3 regions of the Lysinibacillus sp. NPDC092081 genome follow, and region 1 is predicted to be linked to each of the others. Evidence: riboswitches for the same ligand, from Rfam matches in the RefSeq annotation. Region 1 holds a riboswitch; each other region holds the start of a gene.
What was found. A riboswitch is a leader RNA that binds a small molecule or an ion and turns the genes downstream of it on or off. The one in region 1 is predicted to bind cobalamin.
Positions count from the first base shown of each region.

Region 2: linked by a shared signal. The riboswitch ahead of cobT (nicotinate-nucleotide--dimethylbenzimidazole phosphoribosyltransferase) and the one ahead of ACIQLB_RS20265 (FecCD family ABC transporter permease) in region 1 are both predicted to bind cobalamin.
Region 3: linked by a shared signal. The riboswitch ahead of ACIQLB_RS16740 (hypothetical protein) and the one ahead of ACIQLB_RS20265 (FecCD family ABC transporter permease) in region 1 are both predicted to bind cobalamin.

Region 1 is NZ_JBIVRU010000019.1:28,930-33,329, reverse strand. Features, by position in the region: gene ACIQLB_RS20280 (DMT family transporter) at 1-300, shown strand, start outside; gene ACIQLB_RS20275 (DMT family transporter) at 300-614, shown strand; gene ACIQLB_RS20270 (ABC transporter ATP-binding protein) at 1,037-1,810, opposite strand; gene ACIQLB_RS20265 (FecCD family ABC transporter permease) at 1,816-2,862, opposite strand; cobalamin riboswitch at 3,085-3,276, opposite strand; gene ACIQLB_RS20260 (biotin transporter BioY) at 3,449-4,045, shown strand; gene ACIQLB_RS20255 (NADPH-dependent FMN reductase) at 4,398-4,400, opposite strand, start outside.
Region 2 is NZ_JBIVRU010000001.1:575,033-579,432, forward strand. Features, by position in the region: gene ACIQLB_RS03025 (trimeric intracellular cation channel family protein) at 1-395, shown strand, start outside; gene cobT (nicotinate-nucleotide--dimethylbenzimidazole phosphoribosyltransferase) at 513-1,568, opposite strand; cobalamin riboswitch at 1,682-1,859, opposite strand; purine riboswitch at 2,077-2,175, shown strand; gene add (adenosine deaminase) at 2,244-3,236, shown strand; partial or broken gene ACIQLB_RS03040 (helix-turn-helix domain-containing protein) at 3,565-3,949, opposite strand; gene ACIQLB_RS03045 (rhodanese-like domain-containing protein) at 4,026-4,328, opposite strand.
Region 3 is NZ_JBIVRU010000012.1:51,462-55,861, reverse strand. Features, by position in the region: gene ACIQLB_RS16745 (amidase family protein) at 274-1,746, shown strand; cobalamin riboswitch at 1,841-2,024, shown strand; gene ACIQLB_RS16740 (hypothetical protein) at 2,270-3,010, shown strand; gene ACIQLB_RS16735 (GTP-binding protein) at 3,260-4,400, opposite strand, start outside.

The DNA.
Region 1 (4,400 bases):
ATATTTGGTTTTAATGTTGCAAATGCTTGGTGGCATTGGATTATTATTGTGTCTCTAATTGCGATCGATTTCCATTTCTTATCGAAGGCTTGTGAGAACTTACCTACAGGCACCGTTTATGCCACTTTTGCTGGGGTCGGAACAATTGGTACTACATTAATGGATATTTTTATTTTTGAAGGCGAGTTTAATGCTATTAAAGGCATTTTTATGTTTATTTTAGTACTGGGTGTTATTGGTCTTAATTTAGCTGATAACCCTTCAAGAGATCATGATGAAAAGAAAGGAGCTAATGCATAATGGGTTGGTTACTTGTTTTATTAGCTGCAATTTCAGAAATTATCGGTGTTGTAGGTTTACGCTTTTATAGTCAGGAAAAAAATATACGTAATTTATTAATATATGTAGGCGGCTTCGGAATGTCCTTTGTACTTTTATATGCATCCTTTAACTATTTACAGTTAAGCATCGCCTATGTAGTTTGGGTTGGTATTGGTACAGTCGGTGCTGTTCTCGTGAATATTATATTCTTCGGTGAATCTAAAAACCTGACTCGAATTATTAGTATCATCGCCATTATCATTGGTGTGGCAGGCTTAAAAGCAGTATCTTAATTTGATTTCATTTCTTTAATATTGTGGATAAGCCTTTTGAAATTAACTTTTTCATGGAAATTTTATTTTATAACTATTTAATAGATACATCTAGAGGATGAAGTTTCGTTTTATCACTATTAATTAGAGTGACAGGCCAGAAGATATATACTATATGAAGAGGTTGATTGGAGTGGAGACTGGGCGACTCCTTGGGGATTAGCGATAGAGGAACGAAGGCTAAAACCATCACGTCCTGTGATAACGCCTTCGTGACCAACATCGTGTTGGCCTGAGACCCTGCAGCGAAGCGACAGCAACAAAGCGCCCAGTCGGAACGGAGATCAACCCCTCGCTTTGCCAAAGACCATAGTAACAACCTTAATTTTTTTGACATAATAGGCTTTAATATATCAATCACTTTATGTAATTTCTAAAGTTTCCTATGTGAATTGCTCTGGGATATACATTAAATATGGTTTACCTGTAAGTGGATGTGTTTGAATATCGGCATAAACACCAAATACATCTTGTAATAATGCCGGTGTAAGTACTTCTTCTGGTGTTCCAAAACAAACAATTCGACCTTGCTGTAAAACATAAATTTGATCACAATACATAGCTGCAATGTTTAAATCATGTATTGCAGCAACAACTGTTAATTGTAAGGTTTGGATTAAATCCATGAGCTGTAATTGATGCTGAATATCTAGATGATTTGTTGGCTCATCTAAAATCAGCACCTGCGCTTGCTGAGCGAGGGCACGAGCAACCATCACACGCTTTTTTTCTCCACCCGAAAGAGAGCTAAAACTACGTTTCTCTAAATGAGCGATACCTGTTTGGTTCAGTGCATCTTTTACAATTTGAAAATCTCGTTCTTGATCAAGCTCCAATAGTTTTTTATGAGGTGTTCTACCCATACTCACTAAATCATGTACTGAAAAATCGAATAAGACTGGTGTTTCTTGACTCACAACTGCTAAATTTCGAGCAATGCTTTTACTCGGTTGCTTTAAAATATCCTGTTCATTTAATAATACTGTTCCACCTTCTGGTTTTAATAAACGATACATATTCTTTAATAGCGTTGACTTCCCACTACCATTAGGACCGATTAGACCAACAAATTGCTTGTCCTTTATTCGAATACTTACTTCATGTAATATACGTTCATCAGAAATGGAGAATGATACTTGTTTCGCTTCTAATGTCATATGCTTTAATCTCCTTCACCGAATGAATAATTGTTACTACGTAGCAGCCAAATGAAAAATGGACCTCCGCAAAAAGCTGTGATAATTCCAATTGGCATTTCCTCAGGGGCGATTAAAATTCGAGCAAGTGCATCTGCCCAAACTAAGAAAATCCCTCCTAATAATGCGCTAATCGGTATGACATATTTATGGTTTGAACCTACAATTAGCCGCACAATATGTGGAATGATTAAGCCGACAAATCCAATTGAGCCACTTACAGCAACTATCACACCCGTTAATAATGAAACTAATAAAATAAGCTGTATACGAAATTGTTGTAAGTTAACCCCTAATGTGACTGCTGCTTCTTCCCCAAGGAGTAATAAATTTAAGCTTCGATAGTGAAGCCATAACAAGGCAAATACTACAATAAAAATAATAGTAGGAATTAAAAGATTACTCCACTTAGCACCAGCTAGGCTTCCTAGCATCCAAAACATGACCGCCTTCATTCCGCCCTCTTGCTTCGACATCATTAATATAAAGTTTGAAATAGCAGATAAAATAAAAGACACCGCCATCCCTGAAAGTAAAAGCCGAAAGACGGAAATCCTACCTCCAACACGTGATAAGAAGAAAACTAACCCCATTGCCGTGAGAGAACCTAAAAATGCAGATACAGAAAGAGCATAAACGCCCAGAAATGAAAAAGCACCTAAAATGATGACGGCTGTAGCACCAACCGTCGCCCCGGAAGAAATCCCTAAAATATATGGTTCTGCAATCGAATTACGAACAAGTGCTTGAATGGCTGCTCCAGCAATTGCCAAGCCTGCTCCTACAATAGCAGCGAGTAATACACGCGGAGCTCGTATTTGCCAAATGATAATTTCCTGCGAGCGACTCCAATCTTCTTCGATTGAATTTTGTATAATTGGGATTTTAGAAAGGATGACCTTCCATACATAAAATGGCGTAACGGAAACCGATCCAACCATAATCGCAATTGTCATTGAAATGATAAGTACTAGAAAAAGAGTCATTGAGAGTAGCATAAATTTTTTATTCATCTGTTTATTAACTCCTAATTATTAAAGATTAATTTCGCCTTGGCTTAATTGTTGTTATTGTTGTTGTTACTTCGCTTTTGGTACAAAAAGAAGTACTGAATAAAGATTAATGAAACGAAAAAGGGTATTCTATGCAAACGCGCATAGAAATACCCTTGATTAAACAACATTAGAAAGATTTCCTTCTACTATTGTCCGTAATTGCTTTCATCCTCGTGGGCATTACAGGAATTACTAATTGGCAGGTCTCCTGGCTTCGAATCAATGTTACTATGATTGCCTTCCCATTCTAGAACAGTGGCTAAATCTCATAGAACTCCTCTTTACAGTTGCGGGACAGCGTTGGATTTGCACCAACTTCCCTTTTAAGTGACACATTGTACAAGATGTCACACCATTAGCATCGAATATTTAAAATTATGACGATTCTATCATATATTTTAATAGTTAGTCTATAACTAACCATTATTTATCAAGTTAAGTAGGAAAAATACATTTACGTTAACCACTAATGATTTTCAAGTTGACACAAAATCATTATTTTTTTACACTAATATTATCAACATTACTTTTTAGGGGTGAAATAATGACAACAGTTGCGGAACACACGCATCACAAATTAAGAACAGTCGATCTTGCATACATTGGACTATTTTCAACATTGATGATGATAGGAGCTAATATTACGTCCATTATACCTTTCATGGTGGTTGGCGGAGTACCTATCACATTACAAACATTTTTTGCTATTTTAGCAGGACTTATTCTTGGTAGTAGAAAAGGGGCACTCGCTTGTACTGTTTATATGTGTATCGGTTTAGCAGGTGCACCTGTATTTGCACGATTCAATGGAGGCTTTGGACAAATTATAAGTCCTACATTTGGTTTTATTGTCTCTTTTATAATAGCTGCATTTGTCGCAGGGCTTATTGTAGAACGCAGTGGAACGAAGAAAAGCTATGTAGTTGCAGCATTAGTTGCAACAGCTATTAATTATTTACTAGGAACAAATTGGATGTACTTTGCCTACAAGCTATGGGCTAGTGCTCCTGATGCTTTCACTTATAAGGTAGCATGGCTTTGGATGATGCCTCCTTTACCAAAGGATATTATTTTAGCTATATTTGCGGGTATTTTTGCACACCGCCTTCAAAAGGTGTTAAAAATAATTCCGATTAAATAAGCTAATCACTATAACGTGGGGTTGATTTCCGTTCCGGCTTGGCGCTTTGTTGCTGTCGCTTCGCTTTCGCACAGAACAGAGCTTCCTGGGGGCGTCCGATGAGCCCCATGGAGTCGCCCAGCCTCTACTCCAATCAACATATATAAATAGCATACGATTATCCACAACTTTTTTGTTAAAGGATAAAATAAACAATTTATCTCCTAAAAATGCCCCTCTTTAGTGTAATGCTAAAAGAGCGTTTTTACTGATTGTTCTATTTGTCGCTTTGACTCTTTTATCGTCTTAAACCCAACAAACAAAAAAATGTCCCATAAGTATATTGCATACTTATGGGACATTTTTTTTATTTTCA
Region 2 (4,400 bases), on a different contig from region 1:
CCATTACAATTTTTTTCATATTTCCCCATCGGCTCATTCAGCATTGGCATCGTTGGGGCAATTTCACTGATGCTATTGGGTTATCGGCATTTGCGATTCAAGGTGCCCTTTATGCTGTCAAGCTTGATATGCCTATTAGTGCCGTTATTGTTGCTGCTGTCTTAACAGGATCTGGTGGTGGAATTGTTCGCGATTTATTAGCTAGACGACAACCATTAGTCCTCCGTGATGAAGTCTATGGTGTTTGGGCAGCACTTGCCGGGCTTATCATCGGACTTCAACTATTTTCAGGGGATCTCTTTTTATATGTATTATTTGGTGTGATCACAGTACTAAGAGTACTTTCATATATGAAGAAATGGCGGTTACCGTTGCGGAGGTTGAATCGAGCATAGCTATACTGTTGCATAATAACAAGCCCAATTATCAAATTTGGGCTTGTTTTAAATTTTTAAATTTAATTTCTTATTTATCACAAACACCGCTCAATAAGCACCTGAAGATTAATAAAGTTACTTTTTCAACAGCAGCATAGATTCCTCTAATGTAGCCATGTTTTTCATCATAGAGCAAGCTGCGTCCAAAATAGGAAAGGCTAAAGCTGCACCAGAGCCCTCGCCTAATCGCATATTCATCTGTAGCATCGGTTCAATTTCGAGCATTTCAGCAGCAATTTTTGCACCTGGTTCTTCAGAAGCATGAGAAGGAATGATATAGTCTTTGACGTTTGGCTCGAGTTCGTATGCAATAAGAGCAGCAACAGTAGAAATAAAGCCATCAATAACAACAGGTTTGTGATGTGCGGCAGCTGCAAGTATCACCCCAGCCATAGCTCCTATTTCTAACCCACCGACCTTTGCAAGAATATCAATAGCATCATCGCGGTTTGGTTTATTTAATGCAATAGCATCATGAATGACTTCTACTTTATGCGCTATCCCCCCTGGTCCAACACCTGCACCGAAGCCTGTCACTTCATTCGGATGACATTCACGAAGAACCGATAATATGGCAGCACTCGGTGTTGTATTACCAATCCCCATTTCACCTGTCCCGAGTACATTTATCCCCTTGCTTATTTCTTCCGTAGCTACTTCAATTCCTACTTCAATGGATTGAATGGCTTCTTCCCTTGACATAGCAGGACCTTTTGCCATATTGTCCGTTCCATATTTAATTTTTTTTATGATGACACCAGCATTATGCGGAATGTCCTCTTTTACGCCAACGTCTACTGTGACAATTTTTGCATCTGTAATTTTTGCGATCGCACAGACACCAGTTCCTCCTCTAGGGAAATTTAATGTTTGAAAGACCGTCACATTTTGCGGATTAGATGTCACCCCTTCATCACAAACACCATGATCTGCAGCACAGACAATAATTGCTTTATTATCAATCGCAGGGAATAGGTCTCCTGTAATACCGGATAGTTGCACAGCAAGGGTCTCCAATTTCCCTAAGCTTCTAGGAGGCTTGCAAAGTGCATCTATGCGTTCTCTTGCCTTCTCCATCATTTTGTGGTCGGCACTTTGAATGTTTTGAATCGTCTGTTGTAATAATTGCATGAAAATTTCCCCTTTCTTTTTTGCCCTTATTACTCGAAGAATGATTTAGAGAAAAAAATAAAAAGCCTGTAGTTTATTCCATAACAAATAAACTACAGACTTTTCCATCGTCTATATAATCGAAGCAATAGGCAGGTCTCCTGGCTCAATTTCAACATTTCATAGAACCTTCCCAGAACGATGCTAGTGGTTATTCTCTATGAAACTCCCTTTTACAGTGGTGGGACCGCTAAAGCTTTTCACTTTATTCCCTATTCTCCCGCAATGGGCACCTAATGCTTTTATGCAATTATTTTAAATTTACGACAAAGTGGTTTTTGTGTCAATATATTAGTGAAATTGTATATTTCTTTCCAACGTTTCTGAGTTACATATAGATACTGAACTTACGTGTTCAATTAGAGCAATCACTTCTTATGCATATGTTTTTAGAATAAACACAATGATTTATCGGTGTTAGGAACCATGTTGACAATCCGAATTTTTTTTATTATCATATTAAAAATCGTTAATGATTTCAATAGTATTTCGTATAACCCCAATAATATGGTTTGGGGGTCTCTACCAGGAACCTAAATTCCTGATTACGAAGAAAGTACAAAATTTGTATTTTCTTTGTAGTCAGGAATTTTTTTTTTGTATTTTAATCTAATAATTTATTTCAGGAGGTCAAAAATGAACTTTTTAGCATTGCCTAAAATTGAACTACACTGTCATTTGGATGGAAGCTTAAGGGCTGAAACTATTATCGATATTGCACAGAAGGAAGGTATTCCGTTACCCTCTTTTGATAAGGATGAACTGCAAAAGGAGCTGATTGCTCCGTTAGAATGTGAATCCCTTGATGAATATTTAAAAAGATTTTCTCTTCCTAATTTGGTCATGCAGTCAAAGGAGAACTTAAGAAGAATTACTTTTGAGCTATTTGAGAATGCAACAAGAGAAAATGTGAAATATTTAGAAGTCAGATTTGCCCCGTTACTTCACACATTACAAGGTCTTGGTGTTGAAGAAGTTATTCAATCTGTTATAGAGGGGATGAGGGATGCTGAAAGCTGTTACGAAATAAAGGGAAATATAATCTTGTCTTGCATGAGGACGATGTCTGTAGAAAGCGCATTTGAGGTGGTTGAAAAGGGGAAAAAGTTCCTTGGTAAAGGTGTGGTGGCAATTGACCTATGCGCATCCGAAGAAGAAGGCTTCTGTGAAAGATTCGTAGATCCAATAGCATTAGCCAAAGAATATGGCTACAGAGTCACTATTCATGCCGGTGAAACGGGAATTGGTAAAAACGTTCTAGAGGCTGTAGAACTGTTGGGTGCTGAAAGAATAGGACATGGAGTATTTATTAAAGATTGTGCCGAGGCTTATAAAATTGTGAAAGAAAGACAAGTAGTACTTGAAATGTGTCCAACAAGTAATGTCCAGACGAAAGCTGTTTATAATTACTCTGAACATCCAATTTATAAGTTTCATAAAGATGGAATAAAAGTGACATTTAATACAGATAATCGAACAGTATCAGATACTACAATGGCAAAAGAAATCCATTTAGTGAACAACGAATTTAATCTAAGTGAAGAAGATTATCGGCAAATTTATTTAAATAGTGTAGAAGCATCTTTTGCCGACCAAGAAACTAAAGAATGGTGCTTGGCACAATATTAAAGAAAATTAGATTGTAGGAGCAATTGCTTTTATTACAGAAGAAAGATCAACTCAAGAGCTAATATTCATTATTAGTATATTCAGGTTACAAACGGTTTCCCAAAATTGAAGAAAATAAAATAAATAGAATGCTTTCTTCAAAAGAGTTTGAAATATTTAAACGGATTTTAGAGGATAAAACTAATTCTATTCCTCTTTGCTAGAAAAGCTCCCTAATGCCAAAAAGGCTTTCGGGAGCTTCCTGTCCGTTTATTGCTGTGATATCAACTTTGTTTTATCTATTTCACTCAGAAATGTTGCACCGAGTAAAAGAATAGCGCCTAGTATGTGCTTGTTTCGATTGTTTATTAAATTCTTTTTTCATGGATGGACGCCCCTTTTTCTTTGATTGAAGGGCATCTAATCCTTGAGTTTCATATTGCTTTCTCCAAACACTAATTGTTGAAGGGGCAGGTATCTTAAAAATCGCTGCCGTTTCGTTTAAGGACGTACCATTTTCAATCATAAAATTTAGTACATCCATTTTAAACGTTAGTGTAATTTGTACATGGCTGAATAAAAGCTTCCACACCATTGTATTCATATTGCTTAGCCCATTTAAGAATTGCTTTATTATCAGTCCCCATAGATTTAGCTAAATCATAGGAACTTTCCTTTCCACTTAAATAACGCTCAACAGCTTGTAATTTATCTTCGGCAGTATATTTGACCATAAAAAAACTGCACCTCCAATTGTTAGATGTGTCTAACAATTGGGGAGCAGTTCAAAACGAGGGTTTTAATCGATAATTATTTAAATTCTAACTCTCCATCATAAGCAAGCATGCCGCCTTCAAGGTTTGTTACGTCAAAGCCTTGCGCTTCTAAGTATGCACAAGCATTTGCTGAACGACCGCCTGCTTTGCAAACGATAATGTATGGCTTTGAAGCGTCTAATTCACCTAAGCGCTCAGGGATTGTCCCAAGAGCAATGTGTTGAGCACCAGGGATCATGCCTTGTGCTACCTCATCATCTTCACGAACATCAATAATGTATAGGTCTTCGTTCGCATCTAATAGTTCTAATACTTCTGTTGTATCCATAGTTTTCATCTGTGTAGTCCTCCAATATGTCGATTATATCGATTTCCTCTTACATTATAGCCTGAAGGCAAAAAAACAGCT
Region 3 (4,400 bases), on a different contig from region 1:
TAAGCTTCTTCATATGATCCCGAATCCCACCCTTTTCTAAACTAACTGAAAATTTTATCTGTATAGAGAGTGTAGCACAGCAGATCATTATTTGGTAATTAATTGGAGAGTGTACGACAAACGGAAGTACCGGTTATATGCATACACGAGTATTCGAGTGCGGGAGCATGGGGAGACTTTGAAATTTATTTAAAAACACTAAAAGATGAAATTATGATTTAGGTATTATTTGATTTTATTGGTATAATATTGAAAGAAAGGTAGGGGGTATGAATGGGGATAAATTTTAATAGCTTTTTTAAAGAAGAATTGTCAGTAATCGATATTCAGACAGCTATGGTACAAGGTGATATAACATCAAAAGAAATAACTATGTATTATTTACACAGAATTGCTAAGTATGATCAAGGTGGACAGAAGATTAATTCTATGCTTGAAATTAATCCAGAAGCGATATTTATTGCCGAAGCATTAGATGAGGAAAGACTAACAAAAGGGGCTAGAGGGCCTCTACACGGAATTCCGGTAGTTTTAAAAGATAATATCGAAACGAAAGATTTTATGCACACTAGTGCAGGCGTAATTGCATTAGAAAATTATTTAGCTAAGCAGGATGCATTTCTAGTAAAAAAGCTCCGTGAAGCAGGGGCAGTTATTTTAGGGAAAACAAATATGACTGAATTAGCAAATGGTATGTCGAGTACGATGTGGGCAGGTTATAGTTCTCGAGGTGGTCAAACACTTAATCCTTATGGTGATCCAGAACTTTTTGTGGGAGGATCTAGTTCGGGGTCAGCAGTAGCGGTAGCATCGAATTTTTCTGTTTTATCAATTGGAACTGAGACAGACGCCTCGATTTTAAGTCCTGCTATTCAAAATTCAGTAGTCGGCATAAAACCGACTGTTGGGCTCATTAGTCGACAAGGCATTATTCCGTTTACATACTCTCAAGACACAGCAGGGCCAATGGCTAGAACAGTAACAGATGCAGCTATTTTATTGGGCGTATTAACAGGAGTAGATCAAGACGACGTCGCTACATATAAAAGTGAAAGAAGATTATATAAGGATTACACCAAGTTTTTAGATGTAACGGGATTAAATGGTGCTAGAATTGGTGTTTATAATAATGCCTCAAAAGCTTATTATGACTCAGGGGAATATGATGAAACACTTTTTAATAATGCCATTCAGGTTTTAAGAGAGCAAGGAGCCGAAATTATAGAAGGAATCGAAATCCCTTCTTTTCATAGAGACTGGAAATGGGGAGTACCGCAATATGAATTAAAGCATAGTTTAAATAATTTCCTTGTTAATCTACCTTCTCACATGCCTGTCCATTCTATCTCTGAGTTAATTCAATTTAATAAACGTTCAAAAGGAAAGTCGTTGAAATATGGGCAGGATAAATTGGAATCGAGAGAGAAATTATCGAACACGTTAAGAGATTCTGACTATTTACATGCAAAACTAGAGGATTTGTATTTTTCTCAAGAACAAGGAATCGACTATACATTAAAAAAATATGAATTAGATGCGATTATTTTTCCATCATATATAGGTTCGACAATAAGTGCGAAAGCTGGATATCCGTCTATTGCCGTCCCAGCAGGGTATATGGAAAATGGGAGACCGTTTGGTATAACTTTCGCAGGAACTGCATTTAGTGAAGATGTTCTAATAAAACTCGCATTTTCATTTGAGCAAGCAACTAAATTACGAAAAGCTCCGAAGTTGAGTGAGTAGTTTTAAAATATCTAACTGCCTCAATTGACTTTAAAAATACAGTACTTTACTATTAATAGTAAGAAATCTGGTATTTTCCAATTTCTTTACAACTGAATAGCGTGGAGTAATAGGTGTAAATTGCGTGCGATTTACTTAAATGGGAAGTCGGTGCAAATCCGACACTGTCCCGCAACTGTAAATGTGAGCGACTTTTCATAGACCACTGTTTAACGACGGGAAGGGGAAAAGTAGTGATGATCATGAGTCAGGATACCTGCCTATTATGAGTACACACCATAACCCTACGAGGAATAGGAGGTGGCATGTTGACAAAACAGAATGCTCTGTTCGTCACTGTACGTCAAACGCCCAAGATAAAAGAAGGTATTTGCTGTCGAGCTAATTCTTTCATATTTGGGCATTGTTTGACATTATATGATGAACGAAAAAGATAGAATGAAGGATTTCCTCGCGTTAATAGGAAATCCTTTTTTTACTGATGACTTCCGTTTTGAAAATATGTACGAAAAGAGGATGCAGTATGACGAATATTCATGTATATACAGCACAGCAACCACAATCTTTAGATATGAAAATTTGTAAGCAGCCACGCACTGAAGTTACTAAGAAAGCTACAACAAGAATGGTTGTAGAATCACTTGTTGATCAATTAATAGCTAGCAATCTTATTAGTAATGAACGATTATTTGAGCAAATTTTATATAACAAAGATATTATTTGGATTCAAAATGAAAATATTAAAGGGCACCTTTTTGCAAAGGCGGATATAACAGATCAGCTTAAAACAAAAACAAATAGTTTTATGATGTATATGCCGACAAATCCAATTGTGTATGAGGTGAATGGTGAGCATTATCATTTAATTACACGCATAGATTCGACGCGTGCAAAACCAAATTTAGAGCGACTTTCCCAAGATCCTAATCCAATATTAAGTGCTGCTCGGGTCAATGATTTATTGTGCTCGATCGTAATGCGCTTTTATGAAACATATTTCGAGGATCTATCACAGGTAGCTCATAAAGACAAAAAACTGATTAATTTTGTAGAGCGAGAGTATCATCAATTTTTAGAAGCTGTGAAGGAACTTAATGATTATCATTTAAACTGGCATCCACGTGGTAACGGTCATGAACTATTGCTAGAATTAATTGATAATTTGCAACTTTTGAGAAGCCGACCTGGCAAGATTTTAATCGATTTTTCTACTTCCCATAGCCACGTTGTGGAACCTTCATATCGCATTTTTAAACAAGCATAGAAAACAGTACAAGCTTTATAAAAATAGTCGTGCTGGGTGAAGAAGAATACCCGCGAAAGCAGGGTAAATACCCGCGGAAGCAAGGTAAATACCCGCGCAAAGGCAGAATACCCGCGGATGCACAGTAAATACCCGCGAAAGGAGAGCAAGTACTCGCGCAAAGCAAGATTACCCGCAATAGCATAGTAAATCCCCACGAAACATAATAAACAGGACGATGATATAAAATCATGTCCTGTTTTTATGAATTCAGTCAATACAATGCATAGCTGCTTCTGCTTCTTGCCAAGGAACGGAGTAGCCCTTGCCTTTTGTACAAAAAATACTAGAGGATGTATACTCGGGGTCGGCGTTTTTATCGTAGCCAATTTGTGCAATGATGTCTTCCGTATTGTGACACACATCATAACCATCAAATTGTAGAGAAAGTACGCCCTTACCATTAGTATAGGCAGCAAAGGTTGTACTGTAGCTCATAAATGTTGCGACAGGGGCTCGACCGGTTAAAATCGCATCATGTTCAGTTAAGATTGGCGCTTCAAATGTACCAGCAGCTTGTTGAATATCGGTCATCATGCGGCCGATAAAATCACTAGGAGCTTTTAGCTTAAAGCGATAATACGGCTCTAGTAATACATTTTCTGCTTGCTCTAGCCCTTGCCGTAATGCTCGAAATGATGCCTCACGGAAGTCGCCACCATCAGTATGTTTAATATGTGCGCGTCCCGTTAAAAGAGTGAAGCGAACATCTGTCACAGGGAATCCTGTTAACAGCCCATGATGAGCGCGCTCGAATAAATGTTTTTCAATGAGTCGTTGATGCCCTACCGATAAATCATCCGCATGACATGCATTGACAAATGTATTACCAGTACCGCGTGTATTTGGCTCCATCAATAAATGTACTTCTGCATAATGCTTTAATGGCTCAAAATGACCATAGCCTGTCACCGTTGTTGCGATCGTTTCCATATATAAAATCTGGGGTTCGCTAAATGAAATGTCTAGTGAGAAGCGTTTATTAAGCACGTCGACAAGAACCTCGAGTTGGATGACACCCATAATATGTACATGAATTTCTTGAAATTTTTCATGCCACAGCACACGTAATGATGGTTCTTCCGCTTCGAGTGTGCGGAAAATTTTTAATACATCCTTTATATGTTGATCGCCTTCATATTGTACTTTCGCCTGTAATGTCGGTACTAATTCATAAGGCTGCGGGTTACCTGAATTACCAATGATATCTCCGATGTTTGCTTGACTAATTCCTTTAACAGCGAAAATCTCCCCGGCCTCGACCTCTTGAACTGTTACATAACGACTGCCATTGTATAGTCGAATCTCAGTCACTTTTTCTGTTACATCTCCAAAGGAAAATTCATCACGC